Regions from separate parts of the Exiguobacterium sp. BMC-KP genome, predicted to be linked through region 1. Evidence: predicted binding sites of a transcription regulator. Region 1 holds the regulator's gene; each other region holds the start of a gene.
What was found. Region 1 encodes Rex, which represses fermentation and respiration genes when NADH is low (regulators of the CRP and FNR family bind a similar motif). Its sites were predicted from a motif close to TTGTGAAATATTTCACAA; they were not measured.
Positions count from the first base shown of each region.

Region 2: a site for Rex is predicted at 5,452-5,469, ahead of adhE (bifunctional acetaldehyde-CoA/alcohol dehydrogenase). Genes of this name have one in related genera too.
Region 3: a site for Rex is predicted at 3,025-3,042, ahead of ADM98_RS13100 (cytochrome ubiquinol oxidase subunit I). Genes of this name have one in related genera too.

Region 1 is NZ_LGIW01000015.1:2,149,260-2,156,156, forward strand. It holds gene ADM98_RS16735 (S8 family serine peptidase) at 1-3,369, opposite strand, end outside; tRNA gene ADM98_RS16740 (tRNA-Ala) at 3,591-3,666, opposite strand; gene tatC (twin-arginine translocase subunit TatC) at 3,770-4,549, opposite strand; gene ADM98_RS16750 (twin-arginine translocase TatA/TatE family subunit) at 4,557-4,754, opposite strand; gene ADM98_RS16755 (redox-sensing transcriptional repressor Rex) at 4,754-5,413, opposite strand; gene ADM98_RS16760 (ATP-binding cassette domain-containing protein) at 5,581-6,897, shown strand, end outside.
Region 2 is NZ_LGIW01000015.1:559,293-566,189, reverse strand. It holds gene ADM98_RS08360 (bifunctional 2',3'-cyclic-nucleotide 2'-phosphodiesterase/3'-nucleotidase) at 1-738, opposite strand, end outside; gene ADM98_RS08355 (hypothetical protein) at 1,182-2,582, opposite strand; gene adhE (bifunctional acetaldehyde-CoA/alcohol dehydrogenase) at 2,772-5,366, opposite strand; gene ADM98_RS08345 (beta-class carbonic anhydrase) at 5,703-6,254, shown strand; gene ADM98_RS08340 (Na+/H+ antiporter family protein) at 6,568-6,897, shown strand, end outside.
Region 3 is NZ_LGIW01000015.1:1,389,174-1,396,070, reverse strand. It holds gene ADM98_RS13120 (FAD-dependent oxidoreductase) at 1-406, shown strand, start outside; gene ADM98_RS13115 (disulfide bond formation protein B) at 479-874, opposite strand; gene ADM98_RS13110 (LysR family transcriptional regulator) at 940-1,830, shown strand; gene ADM98_RS13105 (N-acetyldiaminopimelate deacetylase) at 1,814-2,926, shown strand; gene ADM98_RS13100 (cytochrome ubiquinol oxidase subunit I) at 3,161-4,558, shown strand; gene ADM98_RS13095 (cytochrome d ubiquinol oxidase subunit II) at 4,571-5,593, shown strand; gene ADM98_RS13090 (potassium channel family protein) at 5,698-6,366, shown strand; gene ADM98_RS13085 (Cof-type HAD-IIB family hydrolase) at 6,404-6,897, opposite strand, start outside.

The DNA.
Region 1 (6,897 bases):
GGTCACATCGTGGCTGAACACATACTGCTGTTTTGCTGCGTCAAAACGGAGCTGAACCGTTTTTCCGTTAATCTTGAATGATTTGATGCCTGACTCATCTGATACATGACCGGCAATATTAACCACTTTAGATGTCGAAAGACCGAGTGCAACTGGTGTATCAATTTGGACAGTCGGTACTGCTTTATCGATTCCTGTCGTGTTCACGGACTTCATCACTGTGTTTCCAGCGTAATCCTTTACGACGAAATCAATCTTCGCAGACTTTGAGAGACCTTTGAGTTCATATGCTTTTTCTGTCGGTGCAAGCGGCTGTTTTAAGACACTTGTTCCATCGACGAGAATATCATACGACGCTACACCGGTTCCTTGATCGCCTGCTGTCCACGAAAGTGTTTCTTTCGCAGTATCCCATTGAACTGTTGCTGCTGGTTTTTTCGTATCGATATAGACTGGGAAGAGATTCGACTGCCACTTCGCATTCGGATAATCGATGACTGATTTAACTTGGTAATAGTAAAGACCGTCTTTGACTGATTTTCCGTTGACTGTCCCATCCCAAGCCGCACTTGTGACTGGTGTGAATCCATCTTCCGAACCGCTATCATAATAGTTCTTCACGACGTCTGTTTGTAGATCTAATTTACGGAGCGTTGTTTTATTACGATCAAGAATCGAATACTCGACTTTTCTTGCATTACGCAGGAACGAGAGAACTGGGAACGCTTCATCCACGCTTCCATCATTGTTCGGCGAGAACGCTACCTTGTTTTCAACGACTTTTCCTGCTGTATTCGTTCCGAGAAACTCGAAATCATCTTTTACTTCTGTCGCTAGCCCGGTTAATCCGTAGAATGTTTTCTCTTCGTCATAACGCGGCGCATCGACGATTGGTGCTTGATCCCATTTTCCTTTGAATCCGACGTATGGAACCGTCAATTCTGGATTTTTACTCTTCGTATCGATCAAGCGAACGAAACCTTCAACGAAGTACCCATTTTCAAAGACTTGCTCAAGTGGAAGACCGTTTGCCCAATCGACTGTATCTTTCAAATCGACCGATACGCTTACTTTCGTTGAGCTCTTAGGATTGATGGAGACAGAACTTGCTTTCTTCGAACCGACTACGAATGAGATTGGGAATGTTCCTTTATTCGGATCGACTGCATCCACTGAATTTTTCTTGAAAATACCGTTTGCTTCAAGGAAGTTTGTTCCTTCTGCACCGAGATCCGATTGAACCGTACCGGCTAATTGATACGTCACTTTTTCGCTACTGTAGTTTTTCAAATCAAGCGTAAACGTGAATTTCTCACCGACTTCTTTGAGTGCAGCCTTTCCTTCACCTGATTTCGTTTCCGTGACGACGACTGGTGTTTTCATCGCAGCATGAAGATCCATTAAACCAGCGCCTTCGCGACGTGGCGAATAGAAACTACCTGTTTTTGCTTCAGCGTTATATTGCCCTTTATCAAGCTGTGGACGTGATGTGTTCATGAGAATATTCTTCGCTAATTTCACGCGTGTCGCGCCATTGACCTTAAAGTCTTTTGCGATTCGCTGCATGACGAGTGCTGTTCCTCCTGCGACGTGCGGTGCTGCCATCGAAGTACCACTCATGACACCATACTCGTTATCGTTAAGTGTCGAGTAGATTTTCCCACCTGGTGCCGTGATTTCTGGCTTGAAATCAAGGTTCGGTGTCACACCCCATGACGTGAAATCAGACATCTCGCCCGCTACTGGGTTATCTGCTGAGACTGCTTTTCCATCGAACGTCACAGCAATCGCTTTCCCTGCTTTTGCTTTTGCTTCAAGATCGTTCCCGTCCGCGATACTGAGCGTCACCATCGGAATCGTCGGATTGTTGAGTGCCATACTGACATAATCCCCGTGATCAACTCGTCCACGAACGATGACCCCAGCTGCCCCTTGCTTCTCCGCTTCTGCTTGGATCATGCCGTAGTTAAAGCTGCCATTACGCACGACAAAGACGACTTTGCCTTTGACATCTTTTCCTTCGTAGTTCGATGCTTGACCATCACCGACATAGATGACGTCTTGCTTCTCCTTGTTGAACACCTTAATCGGATTCGGCGAGTCCTGCTTTTGATACGCCAAGTAACCAGCATCCTGTCCGTCGATCGTCAGTGCCATGCCTTCAAGCGTCAATTTCGTATTCTCTAGCGATGCGACTTGTAACGCTTGGCTGATCAGCCCTGGAGATCCTACGACACCGATGTCAGGATTCGCTGTATACGGATTGCCTGCACCATGTCCTGTAAATGCCGAGTTCCCGGCAGAGATCGCGCATAAAATCCCGTTGTTCATCGCGTTGACGATTGCGCGTTGTTCCGGATCATCCGCATTGACGAACGATGCCGTCGATCCGAGACTCATGTTGATGACATCCGCACCGAGGGCAATCGCATCATCGATTGCTTTGATGTAGATATCGCTAAATGTAGATGGCATTCCTGGGTCGTTTCCGAATACCTTCATTGCTAGCAATTGTGTCTCAGGAGCAACCCCCTTGATACCACCGTTTGCTTCATCCCCGTTTGCTCCGACCGTACCCGCAACGTGCATCCCATGCATCGATGCGCCTGCCCCTAAATCACGGATTTCACTATCGTGATCAGCGTAGTTATAGCCGTACGGTACTTTTTCCGTAAAATACTTTCCCTTTAGTCCTTTTGTTTCTTTGGCACTTTCGACTTTAGAAGATGTCAAATCCACATTCGTCTCCGGGCTCAAGACCATATCTTTATGCGACGGATCAATCCCCGTATCGATGACAGCTACGATCGTCCCTTCCCCTTTGAAGCCGTAGTCCTGCCATGTTTCCTTTGCATTAACCATATCTTTGCTGTATAACATGTCTGGTTTTGCGCCTTTATCGACTTTCGGGCGCGCATATTCGTGCGCAATATGTACATCCTTGACCCCGTCTAACTTTTTAATATCTTGAATATCCCCGAACTTTACTTCTCCACTAAATCCATTCAAAACAGTCGTGAAGCTTTCTTTATACGTCACCGGAATCGCTTGTTTCGCGATGGCAGACTTGACTGACTTCTGAACGGTAACAAGACGATCCTTAATCGACTCTTTTTCGGCATTGCTCAATGTGCTATACCGCTTGTTTTGTGCCTGTGCGATTTGAATGGCTGGCTTCTGCTCCATCTCGATGACGACACGAACCTTATCGGACTGCTTATACACCTTCTCCTGTCCTGTTTTCTTTAGTGAGAGGGCTTGAGGTTTTTGACCGCTTGCCTTGTCTTGCGAAGACAGTGCTCCTTGAGCACTGACTAAGTTGGAAGACGTCATCAAGACGGCTGCCATAAGCGCAATCTTCTTCTTCATGCTTCTTTTCCCCTTTTCTGAAAAACCATAATAGTACTACTCACAAAACAGTTAAACGAAAATTCTGTATATTTAGTTTAATGAAATAGATGGAAATAAACAATTCAGTTTTGTCTGTTTTATATAATTATTTGTTTTTATTGTCATGTTATATTTCATTTCCATATTTCGAGAGCAACAAAAAAACTCTTGAATCCTCAAGAGTTTAAAGTGTACGAATTTGGTGGAGACTATCGGGATCGAACCGACGACCTTTTGGCTGCCAGCCAAACGCTCTCCCAGCTGAGCTAAGCCCCCATGAATTATCTTTAGTATACGCATCACTAACTGCTTTATCAATATAAAAATAACGCTTTCATAAAAAAGAATTCCTCCCAAAATCGTCGGAGGAATTCACGATTCATTTATTCAGTTCACGCATCAAATCCGCCTGTCGTTCAAGCTCTGCCTGTTGCTCGAGGATCAAGACCTTTTTGTACGTTCGCGCAGAAATCAAGATGCTGATCTCATAGAGAACGAACAATGGAACCGAGATCATCAAGTGTGACGTCACGTCCGGCGGTGCAATCAATGCTGCAACGACGAACAGCGCAAAATACGCATATTTCCGATTCTTTCGCATGAAATATGGCGTCACGAGACCAAGACGTGTCAGGAACATTGTCACGACCGGCAATTGGAAAAGAAGACCGAATGGCATTGTCAGCCGGATCAAGAAACTGAAGTAGTTTTCAACCCCGATGACTTGTTCGATCCCTAACTCTTTCCCGAGATCCGTTGAGACTTCAAGCAAGAAGGGCAGCAACCAGAAATACGAGAAGGCTACGCCAGCCAAAAACAGAAAGAAGATGACTGGAATATACGTCAGTGTCGCTTTTTGCTCCTTGTCATAAAGTCCTGGTCGGACGAATGCCCAGAGTTGATACATCCAGAACGGTGACGCTAAAATCAACGCGATGATGAACGCTAGATTCAAATACAACATTAAAGGATCGGCGACGTTGAAGGCATTCAAACCGATGCCGAGCTCTTTTAAGTCCGCTTGTAGAAAACGAACGAGCGGTCGGACGAGCGGAAATGCGACAGCGAACAGGACGACGACGATGATAAGCGACCAGACGATCCGTTTCCGGAGTTCGTCAAGGTGCGACGTCATGCTTTGCTCTTGATCAACCGTCATGATTCAATCACTTCTCTTTCGGTTCGTCCTTTTTATCGTCGTCCATGATACCGTTCGTGGCATTCTTGAACTCTTTCAATGTCTGACCAGCAGCACGTCCGAATTCTGGTAACTTCTTCGGTCCGAAGATGATCAACGCGACGACTGCGATTAATCCGATGCTCGCAGGTCCGATACCTAATGTGAGCGGGATAAGGTTTTCCATTATGATTTCACTCCTTCAGCTGATTGCGAATAATGCTTCATGAAATAAACTAACGACTGCAACTCGATCGATAAATCGATGTGATGGACCCGGACGCTCGCTGGCACGTTCAACCGTGCAGGCGTAAAGTTCAGAATACCTGTCACACCATACTCGACTAACTCATCCGCTACTGACTGTGCGAACTGCGATGGAACCGTCAAGATGGCAACATCGACCTGATTCGCTTCGATTTGTTCTTTCATGTCCGAAACATGATAGATTGGAACGTCATGCGTCGTTGTTCCGACCTTCTCTTCGTCCGCATCAAACGCAACGACTATCCGAGTACTATTATTCTTTAAAAAGTTATAATTTGCAAACGCTGTTCCGAGATGACCGACCCCGATTAAGGCAACATTCGTCACCTCATCTTGATTCAAGGTTTTCCGGAAAAACGTTAAAAGATGTTGAACGTTATATCCATACCCCTTTTTCCCTAGTGCCCCAAAGTAGGAAAAATCGCGACGAATCGTTGCTGAATCAACCTTCACCGCCTCGCTTAACTCAGCAGAAGAGACGCGGAGCTTACCTGAATTGTATAAACTTTGGATGAAGCGATAATATAGCGGCAACCGTTTTGCTGTCGCTTGTGGAATTTTTGTGTCTGGTCCATTCATCCTGCAGTTCCCCCTTCGGCCACATCCATCGTGGCACCCAAATCTTTGCAAAAAGCTTTCTACTCTTCTTGATTGTAAACCACTTCACATAGAGTCACAAATAATATATTCCGCACGACCTCGTGCTTTTGTTCGTGATAGACTAAAGGGTGGAAGGATGGATGGAAATGATACTCTTACAAGTCAACCAACTCTCGAAATCATTCGGCGTCGAGCCGATTTTAGAAAATATCAAACTAGAAGTACAAGAACGCGACCGAATTGCGCTTGTCGGGCGAAACGGTGCCGGAAAATCGACCTTGCTCAAAATCATCGCTGGCGAACTGAGTCACGACTCGGGCGACATCATGAAGGGCAAGGACGTCAAAATCGGTTATCTCGCGCAAGACAGTGGTCTTGAATCGAATGAATCGATTTGGAACGAGATGCTGACCGTCTTTGAACATTTACAAGAACAAGAACGGACACTACGCCGGATGGAAATCGAAATGGGGATGGAACATATCTTGAACGACCCTGTCGCTTACGATCGTCTCTTGAAGACGTACGATCAAGCACAGCACGACTTCTCAGAAGCTGGTGGTTATCAGTTCGAAGCGAATATTCGCTCTGTCTTGCACGGAATGCGCTTTTATCCCGACGATTACTCACGCCGGATCCAGACGTTATCTGGTGGTCAACGGACACGGCTCGCTTTAGCGAAGATGCTCTTGCAAGCACCAGAACTCCTCATTCTCGATGAGCCGACCAATCACCTCGATATCGATACGCTTGCTTGGCTCGAAAGTTATCTCGGTGGTTATCGTGGTGCCGTCCTGATCGTCTCGCACGACCGGTACTTCCTCGACCAAGTCGTCAATGTCGTCTATGAGCTCTCCCGCAATGTCTGTCGTAAGTTCACGGGGAACTATACGAAGTACTTGGAACAAAAAGCGGCATTGTACGATCAAGAAATGAAACAGTTCGAACAGCAACAAGAAGAGCTCGCGAAGATGCAGGACTTCATTCAACGAAATATCGCCCGGGCGACGACGACAAAACGTGCGCAAAGCGTTCGAAAACGACTCGAGAAAGTTGATCGGCTCGATCGACCGGATGGGGATGAGCGTAGTACGGTCCTCTCCTTCCCGATTGAAAAACAAAGCGGTAACGACGTCCTGCAAGTCAATCAACTGGCGATTGGTTATGAAGAAGCTGTCTCAAAAGATATCACGTTCCGTTTGCAACGTGGCGAATCGCTCGCACTCGTTGGTCCGAACGGAATCGGGAAGTCGACGCTCTTAAAAGTCCTCGTCGGTCGCTTACGTCCCCTCGTCGGTGATTTCCGTTTCGGAACCGGCGTCTCGATCGGATATTACGATCAAGAGCAAGCAGAACTCAATGACCGAAATCGTGTCATCGATGAGATTTGGAACGAATGGCCACTGATGCGCGAACAAGAAGTTCGTTCTGTCCTTGGACAATTCTTGTTTAGCGGTGACGAC
Region 2 (6,897 bases), 1.6 Mb from region 1:
TGCAACGACGACATCTGCGCCTGCGTCTTTTAATTTCTTCGCAGTTGCTTTCGCAGTCGGGATGATATCTTCTGCTGTTACTTTTCCAGTAAGTTTCGATGAATCCCAAACCATGATTTGTGGCGTGACGACTCCGAACACACCCACCTTGACTGTTTTCATATCACCGTTTTGATCTTTGACTTGACGTTCGATGATTTGATAGTCTTTTCCATCTTTATTATAGTCTGAGACGATTGGTTTTTTCGTAACGGCATCCAACACGTTCGAGTTAACGAATTTGATTGAACCGCTTGAAGCACTCATCGCTGACTTCAGGAAGTCGAGTCCGAAGTTGAATTCATGGTTCCCGAGCGTGACTGCGTCATAACCGAGATACTCCATCAATTCGTACATCGGGTGTTTGCCTTTGTTTCCTTTGTCATATTGATTTTTGACGTAATCGCCAAACGGTGTCCCTTGAAGTGTGTCACCGTTATCGAACAAGAAGCTGTTTGTTGCGCCCACTTCCGTTTGTTGTTGTTTGATGACCGTAGCGGCTTTGACAAGACCGATCGTTTCGTCCTGTGCATCCTTGAAGTAATCGTAGTTCATTGAGTTCGTATGTAAATCCGTTGTTTCTAAGAAGCGTAACTTGACGACACTGTTGTCGGCAGCAAGTGTCTTAACTTGAACGACTGGTACGAGCATCGGTGCGATCAACGTCGACGCGATGACAAGTTTGGTAGCTTTTTTCATATGGTTTTCCCCCCAGGATGTTTTGACTGCTTCATTAATTTAGCATGGTTCGATTATAGCTAATAGTCCTTTCAAATAGGTCGGACATCCGTCTTATTTAACCTACTTAACTAATTCCAAATACTGGCTTTACATTGTTGATTTTCCCTTTACAATTCATGTGTTAATGGTAAAAAAAGGTGTTTTACATCGTTATTATGATTCATACAAAAAAACGATACTTTTTCAGGATCTAGTCCTGCAAAAGTATCGTTTTAATTAATGTAGAATGTATCTGTTCATTCTCGACTCCTACAGAAAAAGAAAGCACGCTCTTCGCTTTCGTCAGGATCAGGTAAGACCCGGTGATTCCGCTACTTATCATCCGCTTGTGGAAAGCGAGAATGAGAGCAACGTTCATCGTCTGGATTCATGGCACAGAATTTTCGCTACTCCATGTTCCCTTACACCGTTTTCTCCGGTTTCCGACGGACGACATAACCGAGAATACCAGCAAGTAACGCAAGTCCTGCGGCGTAAAGTACCGTCCATCCTGCTGTCTGTTGAGCGAATTCGAATAAGACGTCACTGCGCCACTTCATCGCGAATTGAACATATGAAGCTTGACTGACGATGAAGCTAATGACACCAATCGCGATCGCAAAGATGAACGGATCGATAATCGACTTGAAGCTTCGAATACTACAAACGAAGTAGATCGCAAACGACACGAGCAACAACACCCAGTACGCACTCTCACTTGAGACGTTTGGTGCCGTCGTTCCAGCTGATTCCGCATCGATCGCTTGGATCGTCTGCCGTGCGACACCGTAATCAACAGGGTCGAGCTTCAATTGTGTCGCTGACAAGTCAGGGCGTTCTCCACCGAGGAGCGTCAACAACTGTTCCGTCACCCGGTCCGTATCAATCCCGTCGACGACTTTTTGAATCGAGTCATTGAGCTGATCCGTCGATGTTTCCCCATTCAACATCGAGACAGGAACTTCTACGTTTGCTCCAAGGACGTCTGCTTGATAGACGACTTGACCACCGTGGATCCAGTCGTACATCCCACCACTTCCGGCGTTCAGACTCGCGACAGTCAATGCTGTCCGTAGTGAAGAATCTCCGTCATACTCCGCTTCATCCTGTACCGTAAAGACGAGTTGCAGTGTGCTCGCAAACATCAAGATCAGCAAGCTGGCGCGTCCGGCTGCCGTTAAACCGGATAACTTCTGCGGGAAGAACGCCATCCAACCAAGTAGACTGACGACGAGGAGTGGTAAGATTCCACTCATCGCGTAGCCATCTTGTAGCGCAAGGAACGGTACATCATTTCCTCGACCGGTAAGTACAAACCAAATGATACCGACCGTTAAAAAGAAACTGACCGAGCGAATCGTCCAACCGAGACGACTTGCTTTAATCCGTAACACTAAAAATAGCAAGACGGTCAAACCAATTCCAAAAACGGAATAAAGTAACGTGCCGTAAGAGACATCAAACGTAAGTGGTGCAAGAACCTGCTTCAAGTCGATTCCGAACAATGACAAGACGTCACCGGCAGAACTCGCATCGAGCACCTGATTGATGATCCCTTCCCGGACTGCACTCGGCATCGTGATCGACAGTCCACCGACGAACAAGAGCATGAGTGAAACCGTGATATCTGTATCATTCCATGAGACGTCTGCCTGTTGCATCTGCATTACCAGATCTTGATAGTCTGAGGACGAAGTAATCTGTGAAGTCAAAAATGTCATCGCGCTATAGATGACACCGAAAAAGATGAGACCGATGAGGACGCCAAACAGGACATCCCAGACGGAAAACCGTCTTTGTTTCCTTTCTTGCCTTGACTCCATCCTAGTTCCTCCTTTTTATGTCTGATGTTTGAATATTCCTGCTTCAGCGAAACCAAAAACATCAAATTCATTCAACAGCCATTATATCCCACCATTTCTCTGACTGTCTCCACTGATTTCCATAATAAAAACCGACCTCTCAAAGTGAGAAGCCGGTTGAACGATCTGGTGCCATGGTATTTTTCTCTATTAGATACCTTCGTACGCTTGTTCCATGATTGTCCGTAACTCAGCGACAAGCGGCATCTTTGGATTTGCTGTCGTACATTGATCTTCGAAAGCATCGACTGCCATCTTGTCGAGTTTTGACTCGAAGTCTGCTTTTTGAATGCCTTGCGCCTTAAATGACATCTTGATGTTGAGACGTTGTCCAAGATCAGCAATGGCTTGGATGAGGGATTCGACCCCTTGTTCCGTCGTTGCTGCCGGAAGACCGAGGTAGCGAGCGATGTCCGCATACCGTTCATCAGCGACGAACGATTCGTATTTCGGGAATGCTGCTAGTTTCGTTGGACGTGACGCGTTATAGCGAATGACGTGTGGCATCAGGATCGCGTTCGTCCGTCCGTGTGGTGTGTGGAACTCCCCACCGATTTTGTGCGCGATCGAGTGGTTGATTCCAAGGAACGCGTTCGCGAATGCCATCCCTGCCATCGTTGACGCATTGTGCACTTTTTCGCGTGCTTCGGCGTCGGACCCGTTAGCATATGCTCGTGGCAAGTACTCGAAGATCATCTTGATTGCTTTCAGCGCTAATCCATCCGTGTAGTCGTTCGCAAGAACTGAGACGTATGCTTCTGTTGCATGCGTCAAGACATCCATTCCGGTATCAGCTGTAATTGAAGCAGGTACCGTCATGACGAATTCTGGATCAACGATTGCGACGTCTGGTGTCAACGCATAGTCAGCAATCGGGTATTTGACGTTTTTCTCTTTATCCGTGATGACGGTGAACGGTGTCACTTCTGAACCCGTACCAGACGTCGTCGGAATCGCGACGAACTTCGCTTGACGACCGAGTGTCGGGAATTTATAGGCACGCTTACGGATATCAAGGAATTTTTGACGCAAGTTTGAGAACGTTTCGTTCGGTTGTTCGTAGAAGAGCCACATTCCTTTCGCAGCATCCATCGCCGAACCACCACCTAAGGCGATGATCAAGTCGGGTTTGAAGTCACGCATTGCTTGGGCACCCGTCTGAACAGTCGTCGCAGATGGATCTGGTTCGACTTGGTCGAAGATCCGGTAACTGACGGACTGTGGCAAGTTTTGAATTACTTTATCGGCATATCCGAATTGCACCATTGTTGGATCAGTGACGATCATGACGCGTGAGACATCAGTCATCGACTGCAAGTACTGAACAGAGTTCTTTTCGAAATAGATTTTTTCAGGCACCTTGAACCATTGCATGTTCACGCGTCGTTTCGCCACCTTTTTGACGTTGAGTAAGTGTTTCGCCGTTACGTTCTCAGAAACAGAGTTTTTACCGTATGATCCGCAACCAAGTGTCAGTGATGGTGTCAACTCGTTATACAGATCACCAATCCCACCATGAGCAGATGGACTGTTGACGAGGATTCGGCAAGCTTTCATCCGGAGTCCGAACGCTGTCATCAAATCATCGTTCGTCGTATGAATGACGGCTGTATGACCGAGACCACCGATTTCAAGCATCTGTTCAGCAATCATGAACGCTTCTTCAGTTGAAGCGACACGGTACGCACCGAGGACGGGACTGAGTTTTTCATGAGACAGTGGTTCTGCTGCTCCGACGTGCTCGAGTTCCGCGACGAGCATGACGGTTGTTTCCGGAACGTTGATTCCGGCTTTTTCAGCAATCCATGTCGCAGGTTTACCGACAATGTCCGCGTTGACGGCACATGTATCGGTCTTGATGACGAGTGCTTCAAGGCGTTGTTTTTCTTCTGGTGTACAGAAGTAACAACCGAGTGCTTCCATTTCCGCACGGACCGTTGCATAAATCTCTTGGTCGACGATGACGGCTTGCTCAGACGCACAAATCATCCCGTTATCAAACGTTTTTGAGAGAACGAGATCGCTGACTGCCCGTTTTACTTTCGCAGATTGTTCGATGTAGCATGGAACGTTCCCTGGTCCAACACCGAGTGCTGGTTTCCCCGTTGAGTACGCTGATTTGACCATTCCTGCTCCACCTGTCGCAAGGACCATCGCGATTTTTTCATGGTTCATCAAGACTTTCGTTGCTTCAAGTGATGGTTCTTCGACCCATTGAATGCAGTCTTTTGGTGCGCCTGCCTTGATGGCTGCGTCGCGGAGTGTTTTCGCTGCTTCGACGGAACACCGTTGTGCCGATGGATGGAACGCGAAGACGATCGGGTTGCGTGTCTTAATCGCAATCAATGCTTTGAACATCGTCGTTGACGTTGGGTTCGTGACGGGTGTGACACCACAGACGACACCGACTGGTTCAGCAATGTATGTGATGCCATTTTGGACATCTTCTTCTAGAATCCCGACTGTTTTTTCGTGACGTAGACTGTTATAGATGTATTCTGTCGCAAACATGTTTTTAATCATCTTATCTTCAAAAACTCCGCGTCCTGTCTCTTCCGTAGCGAGACGCGCGAGTTCGACGTGCCGTTCCAGTCCGGCAAGTGCCATATCCCGAACAATCGTATCGATTGTTTCTTGATCGAATGTCATTAATTCCTGTATCGCAAGTTGCCCTCTTTCAACAATTTGTCCGATTGCTTGCTCGATCGGTGTTGCCGTCGATTTTGTTTTTTCTTTCACAGCCATGAGTGGTTTCCTCCCTGTCGTGGAACGAATCTGAGTTTGATTTGCCAACCATTATGTTAGGAATGCCAAGCTGTTTTTCAATAGTTTGTGCTTTCCTTCACAAATCAATCATAACCCCTTTTTCCTATTTTGTGCATGACCATCCTGTGAATTCCCTCACACCATTGGTAGCGTTTACATCTATTGTCACTTCTTCTTTTTCATCATTTAGCGTCATGTACGATGACGTGTGCGATTTATCACACCTCGCATTTTCCTGACTTGATAGCCGTTTCATCATCTTGTATTCTGATATGGGGTACATATTAAGAGCTACCACTAAAGGAGGACACTTGAATGTCAGTCGTACAGGAAATGCTAGCCTTCAACGAGCGATTCGTCGCTGAAAAACAGTATGAGCAATTCGTTTCGGATAAATTCCCGGACAAAAAGGTCGTCATCTTGACGTGTATGGATGCCCGTTTGACGGAACTTCTTCCTCACGCCCTTGGTCTGAAAAACGGAGATGCAAAAATCATTAAAAATGCCGGCGCTATCCTATCGCACCCATTCGGCTCCGTCATGCGCTCGATTCTCGTCGCGTTGTACGCACTGGGGGCAGAAGAAGTCGTCGTCATTGGTCACCATGACTGTGGCATGAGCACGATTGATCCTAAACACATGATCAGCGAGATGAAGGATCGAGGGATCGACCAACAAATTCTTCATACACTCGAAGTATCTGGTGTGGATTTAAATCAATGGTTGCGTGGTTTCACGTCGGTTCAAGAGAGCGTTGCCCACTCGGTCAGCCTTGTGAAGAACCATCCGTTATTGCCGCCTGGTACGAACGTCCATGGTCTCGTCATCGACCCGGGAACTGGTAAACTCGACGTCGTCGATTGCTAAAGCACTCTCTTATAGAAGAAACGCAAACAGATTTAGATATCTTCATAGGTCTCAGCTTGGTGACAACGTGTCATTTTTCTCGTAACGGAGAAGGATGGCACGTTTTTACATGAGCAATTTTCAGTGATCGAAACGCTTCTCATTTCATTCTTCAGGGTATAAAAGAAGGTGACTCTTACAGAACGCTAGAAAGCGTATCATGAAACCCTTTATTACGAGGTCAGACTTTTACTCTTGACAGTGTTCCAACATGGCTGTAAGATACTTTAGTATAGTGCAGTGATAACAAAAGAAAGTGTGGTTTTACTGAATGATAAACGCCGTATTGTTTGCCGTCTTTTTACTATTTATTTTAGCGATCTTCCGCGTCCACATCGTAGTCGCGATGGTCATCAGTGCGTTTGCCGGCGGTCTCGTCGGTGGTCTCGACCTGACTGAGACAACAAAAGCGTTCTCCGATGGTCTTGGTGACGGGGCAGAAATCGCCCTCAGTTACGCAATGCTCGGTGCGTTTGCCGTCGCCCTTTCGAAAACAGGCTTACCGGACGCTCTGGCGCACGCGTTGATTGTGCGTTCACGTGGTAACGCAAGTGCCGCTTCCGTCAAAAAATTAAAAGGATTCATCTTGTTCGCGATTCTCTTG
Region 3 (6,897 bases), 760 kb from region 1:
AACACCTTATTCCTATATCTATGACCGAGCGCATCGTGCTTTCATCACGGATTTATCGCATTATGATACAAGTCTTGCACCGAAAAATGGTCAAGTGCTTCAAGCGATCGCCTATCTCGAGCACGATCGTTTAGAAGATCCGGGTTACATTGAACATGTTCGATCTGGAATCGAACAGATGCTAGACCTTCATTTCGCAGACTGGCGTAAGCGTATCGTCGCAGAAAGAACGATCAAACGGGCAGTCGTTCAAGAAATCAAATGGAAGATGGGACAAACTCCTCTTTCGACGCAGCTTCCTGACCATGCGGACGTTGCATTCGTCGGAGATTGGTGTGAAGGGACAGGGCAACTCTCAGAGTTAGCATTTTCAAGCGCAGTGAGCGTCTTCAATCGATGGACATGATACTAAACGATACAAATAAGGAGAAGCGCAATCGGCTTCTCCTTACTTTTAGTCCTTTAAAGATGTTACTTCTTACGCTTCGTTGTTTGAACGTGCTGGATAGAACGCTAAAATCAATAGCAATGTAAAGGCGATGAGACTCATCATCGGGATTGTCAAGAAACCAAAGTAGTTGACCCATTTGATGAGGCATCCGCTCGTACATAATGCTTCCCCATCGGGTAAACGCTCAAGGATGACATGGTATAAGGCGACGCCAAAACCGGCTAGCACATATAGGCGAACGAATAGAGGATCAATCGTTTTCGATCGGAACAGCGAGATAAGCAAATAAAAGGCTGTCGTATACATGAATAGCCGTTGCCACCAACAGAGTGGACAAGGGATGAACCCGCGAATTTCACTGAAATAGAGACTGCCGAGCGTTGCAATCGTTGAGATGATGAACATAAAATGATAGCGTGTCATATGTATCGTCCTTTCTAACGTGTTAAACTAATGCCATCTTATATCATGAGGAGTCGAATCTCACATTGCAAGTGTCTGAAATGGAAATGTTGATCACTTTATCGGAAGAATTAAATATGAGGCGGGCCGCTGAACGATTATTCGTTTCGCAACCTGCGCTTAGTCAACGTCTTGTTGCGATCGAGAGACGTTGGGGAACAAAACTATTCATCCGTTCATCGCGTGGCTTAAGTATCACACCTCAAGGAGAAAAAGTGATTGGTCTCGCGAAAGAGATGAATCGAAAAGAACTCGAACTAAAAAGTGAATTGACGGCAGAAGAAGGTGCCGTCTATGGGACACTTCGGATTGCAGTCGCCTCCATCATGGGTCAGTACTGGCTCCCGCGTGTCTTGAAGCGATTCGTTGAACGCTACCCGCATGTTCGCGTTCAGCTCGTCACAGGATGGTCCAGTGAGATGATGCGTCATATGTTAGAAGAGCACTTTCATATCGGTATCATTCGTGGAAATCCAGATTGGAAAGGTGTCAAAGAGCGCCTGTTCTCAGATCCGCTCTATCTCGTCGATAGTGAACTGACGTCGATCGAGCAGTTGCGCGTAACAGATCGACCATTCATTCAGTTCAAGAGTGATTCGACTTACTATCAAGAAATTTTAGAATGGTGGCAAGATCGGTTCGCAAGTCCACCATCTCGGACACTTGTCGTCGATCAAATCGAGACATGCAAACAGATGGCGCTACATGGGATTGGTTTTGCAATCCTGCCTGAGTCGACGATTCAGCACTCGAATGAAGTTATGCAACTTCCGTTGAAGACCTCATCCGGAAAAGTACTAAAGCGAGATACGTGGATCTTGTCTACGGAATCGATGCTTGAATTAAAACAAGTCCAAGCATTTTGGGACATCGTAAAAGAAGAAGGAGGAAGTCAGTCAGATGGAATACGCCATTGAAATGCGGCGCGCGCTTCATAAAATACCAGAACCAGGGTTCAAGGAATTTAAGACGCAAGCTTTTATATTGGAACAAATTCGTGCCTATCCACCAGATCGTGTCACGTATGATACGTTTGAAACAGGTGTGTTCGTCCGAGTGAAAGGATTGACCGGAAACCGGACGATCGGTTACCGAGCAGATATTGATGGATTACCGATCGAAGAAGCAACAGGGCTTCCGTTTTGCTCAGAACATCCAGGCTTCATGCATGCCTGTGGTCATGATATGCATACGTCGATTGCGTTAGGATTGATACAACGAATCGTTGAGTTACCTGTCATGGATGATGTCGTCTTTTTATTCCAACCAGCGGAAGAAGGACCGGGCGGGGCGGAACCGATGATTAAAAGTCCGTTGTTTGAAAAATACCATCCAAGTGAGATGTATGGTCTACATGTCGCACCGGAATATCCAGTCGGTACGATTGCCAGTCGTCCCGGTGTCTTATTCGCGAGTGCTCGAGAAGTTCATATTACGATTTATGGTCAAAGTGGTCATGCGGCGTTTCCTCACTTGACGATTGATACCGTTGTTGCTCAAGCCGCTCTCATCATGCAACTACAAACGATCGTCAGCCGATCGATCAATCCGATGAACTGCAGTGTCATCACGATTGGAAAGGTCGATGCTGGAATTCGGGAAAACGTCATTGCCGGTAGAGCGGTTCTTGACGGAACGATGCGTGCACTCAATGGAGAAGACATGGAAAAACTTGAACGACGCGTTCGTGATATCATTCGTGGAATCGAAGCTTCGTTTGGGGTCAAGATCGATTTACAATTCGGAAATCGGTATTACGAAGTCGTCAATGACCGGCAAATCGTCGATAAATTTTCGTCATTCGTCAAGATGAATGCGAACTATATTGAGTGTGACGCGGCAATGACAGGAGAAGACTTTGGTTTCATGCTTAAGGAAATTCCAGGGATGATGTTTTGGCTTGGGGTTGATAATCCGACCTCTGGATTACATCAACCAACATTAAACCCGGACGAATCGGCCATACCGTTCGTGATCGATTTATTGGATCATTATTTCCGAGAGTATGTTTAAAAAGTTTTATGAAATAATGAAGGATATCGTGCTTTCCCTTTCGAAATCAAGAATGGGAAAGCTTTTTATATATGTAAGAATAGGAGTTTTCGAACATTTTGTGAAAAAAATCACGTGCACATGTGAACAATTTGTTACATCAAACATTATAAACAGACATAAAGGGTTATGTTCTCTATGATACGGTTATAGACCATATAGAGAAGTATGTTTTAGGAAGAGGGGGCTATATACATGTTCAATGATCCCGTAGTGCTCAGTCGATTGTTGACAGGGCTCACATTAGCGTTTCACATTATATTCGCGACGATCGGCGTCGGGGTACCACTCATGGTACTTGCAGCTGAATTCATCGGTCTGAAACGAAAAGATCCGGATTATATCTTATTAGCAAGACGATGGACACGTGGATACGTCGTCACCGTAGCAGTCGGTGTCGTAACAGGGACGGCAATCGGGTTGCAATTATCACTACTTTGGCCGTCACTCATGCAAGTGGCAGGTCAAACAATCGCACTACCACTATTCATGGAAACATTCGCATTCTTCTTTGAAGCGATTTTCCTCGGTATTTACCTGTACACATGGGATCGCTTCAAAAACCCATGGTTACACTGGTTGATTGGGATTCCAGTCGTCATCGGTGCGACAGCATCAGCGTTCTTCATTACGACGGTCAACTCTTTCATGAACTCACCAGAAGGGTTTAAGATCGTCAACGGGACACTCACACAAATCGAACCGTTAAAAGCAATGTTCAATACGGCAACACCGACGAAGGCGACACACGTCATCGTGTCAGCTTACTTGACAGTCGCCTTCATCTTGGCGGCAATCGCTGCATTCCATCTGCTTCGGAAAAAAACACTTTCAGCAGCGGAAACGGCGTATCATAAAAAAGCACTTCGCTTAACGGTCATGGCTGGATTAATTTTCGCCTTCTCGACTGCACTTGTCGGGGACTTCTCAGGGAAATACTTGGCGAAATACCAACCAGAGAAATTAGCAGCAGCGGAATGGCACTTTGATACGACAAGTGAAGCAGAATTGATTTTTGGTGGGATACTTGATCAGCAAGAAGACGGTAGCTATGAAATCAAGGGAGCCGTTAAAATCCCATATGCACTCTCAATTCTTGCAGGTGGGGCACCTGATACAGAAGTCATTGGCTTAAATGAGTTCGCAAAAGAAGATCAGGCACCACTAATCGTTCACTATTTCTTCGATATCATGGTCTCGATTGGTATGTATTTAGCTGCTATTTCTGCCTTGTTCATCTTGGCATTCCGTCTCAAAAAATTGAATCCGTATAATAAGTGGATTCTAAGAGGTATTTTCATCGGTGGACCTCTAGCGATGGTTTCAATTGAAGCAGGTTGGATGTATGCCGAAATTGGACGTCAGCCTTGGACGCTTTACGGTATCATGCGGACAGCAGATGCAGCGACGACGTCAACGGCTGTTGGTCCGATGTTGATTTTATTCAGTGCCTTGTACTTGATGCTCGGTACGATTTGTACAGTCGTATTATTACGGATGTTCAAGAAAAACCCGGTTGGAAAAGAACTTCAAGAACTTGCTGAGAATCACCACGCTCGTGGGGAAGCAATGTTCGTGGATGATAACAAGTAAGGAGGGAACGATTTGGACGTTCAAACACTAGGAATTACGGTCCTTTGGACTTTCCTGTACGGATATCTCATCGTTGCCTCAATTGACTTCGGTGCTGGATTTTACGCCTTTTATTCAAAATATACGAAGCGGGATCACTTGACGAATCGATTGATTCTTCGTTATCTCTCACCAGTGTGGGAGGTAACGAACGTCTTCTTCGTATTCTTCTTCGTCGGACTAGTCGGGTTCTTCCCGGATACCGCTTACTATTTCGGTACGGCACTACTCGTGCCAGCCTCAATCGTTCTTGTGTTGATTGCGATTCGTGGTAGCTTCTATGCATTCGCCAATTATGGATCAAACAACAGCATGTTCTATACGTTCTTATATGGAGCAACTGGTTTATTGATTCCGGCAGCGATGTCAACGACACTGACGATTAGTCAAGGCGGATTCATTCGCAAAACGAATGAAACGGTCGAATTTTTAGGAACAAAATTATTCTCGAACTTTTACTCTTGGTCGGTCGTAGCACTTGCGATCGTATCAGTCCTTTACATCAGTGCGATGTTCCTTTTATTCTACGCAGATAAAGCGAAGGATGAAGGGGCTACGCCATTGATTCGTAAATGGGCGCTCTTCTGGAGTGGACCAACGATTCTTGTCTGTGCACTCGTCTTCTTCGGATTGAAAAATCAAGCGGCATGGCACTATGAAAATATTTTAAACGGCAACTGGTGGTGGTTCGCTGCTAGTTTCATCTTCTTCCTCATTGCTGTGACACTTGTCTACATGAAGAAGAATTACGGAATTGCCTTCGTTGCGGTCATGCTACAGTATGGAGTGGCGTGGTTCGGTTACGGTTATACGCACTTACCGTATATCTTGTATCCATATATCGATATCAACAAAGCGGTTGTTAACGAAACGATGGCTTCCGCACTCGTCGTCGTCTTCATCTTCGGACTCTTACTCTTGATTCCGGCGTTGTACTTGATCTTACGACTCTTCTTGTTCGATAACGATTATGTACGTGGAAAATCATCAAAATAATGGATGAATAAACGCCTCTGCGATTCGCAGAGGCGTTTATAGTATTTTTAAAATGAATCGGGTACACTACTAAGGAAGAGCGATTGTGAAGGAGAGTTGTGAAAATGAATGGAGAGTTTGCAGTAATTGGACTAGGGCGTTTTGGTGGCTCCATCGTCCGGGAACTATCAAAAAATGGTTACGATGTCTTAGCGATTGATTCAGATGAAGAGCGAGTCAATGAATTCATGGGAATTGCGACGCATTCTGTCATTGCGGATACGACAGATGAGAACGTCCTAAAGAGCTTAGGAATCCGGAACTTCGATCATGTCATCGTCGCCATTGGGGAAAATATTCAAGCTTCAATTTTGACGACGTTGATTTTAAAAGAACTCGGAGTACAATCAATTACCGTCAAAGCAACGAACGACTACCACGAAAAAGTATTACGGAAAATCGGAGCGGATTTCATCGTTCACCCAGAACGTGATATGGGGGTCCGAATTGCAAATGGTTTAATGAGTTCAAATATTCTTGATTATCTCGACTTATCTCAAGAATTTTCGATCGTCGAGATTAAAGTCAGTGATCGGATGGCAAAACAAACATTGATTGATCTTGATCTACGGAGCAAATATGGTGCGAACGTCGTCGCTATTAAACGTGGCGAAAACGTCATGATCTCTTTGCAAGCAGATGAAGTCATTGAAAAAGGTGATTACCTTGTCGTCATTGGCGAAAACGAGGATCTCGATCGTTTAGAGCGCGCGATTCATAAAGTGAAGAACTAAAAAAAGCTGAGGCATGCCTCAGCTTTACAACTATCTGTTAAATGAGTTGAAATTCTTTTAATCCGTGTGCGATACCGTCTTCAAGGATGGATTTCGTAACATAGTCAGCAGCAGCTTTCGTTTGTGGAAGCCCGTTGCCCATCGCGATACCAGTTCCGACGTAACGGAGCATCTCTAGATCGTTGAGAGCATCACCGAATGCAAAGGTATCCTCACGACGAATGTTCGTCAACTTCAGAAATTGTTTGATGCCTTCTGCTTTCGAAGACCCGACATTGATGACATCCATTGCATGTTGATGCCAACGAATGAAATCGAAGGCGTCATATCGTTTGACGTAATCTGCTTCTTCTTCTGCCGTACAGTAGACGAGTGTTTGGAAAACATCCTGGGATAAGAATGCTTCTTCATCGTGAATTGGTAATGGCATATCAAGGTCACCGAGCGAATCAACGACATGAAAATCATTCGATTTCGTCGTGAAGCCCTTTGTTTCACCTAGGTAGACGAGTGTATGCCCGTTTTCCTTTG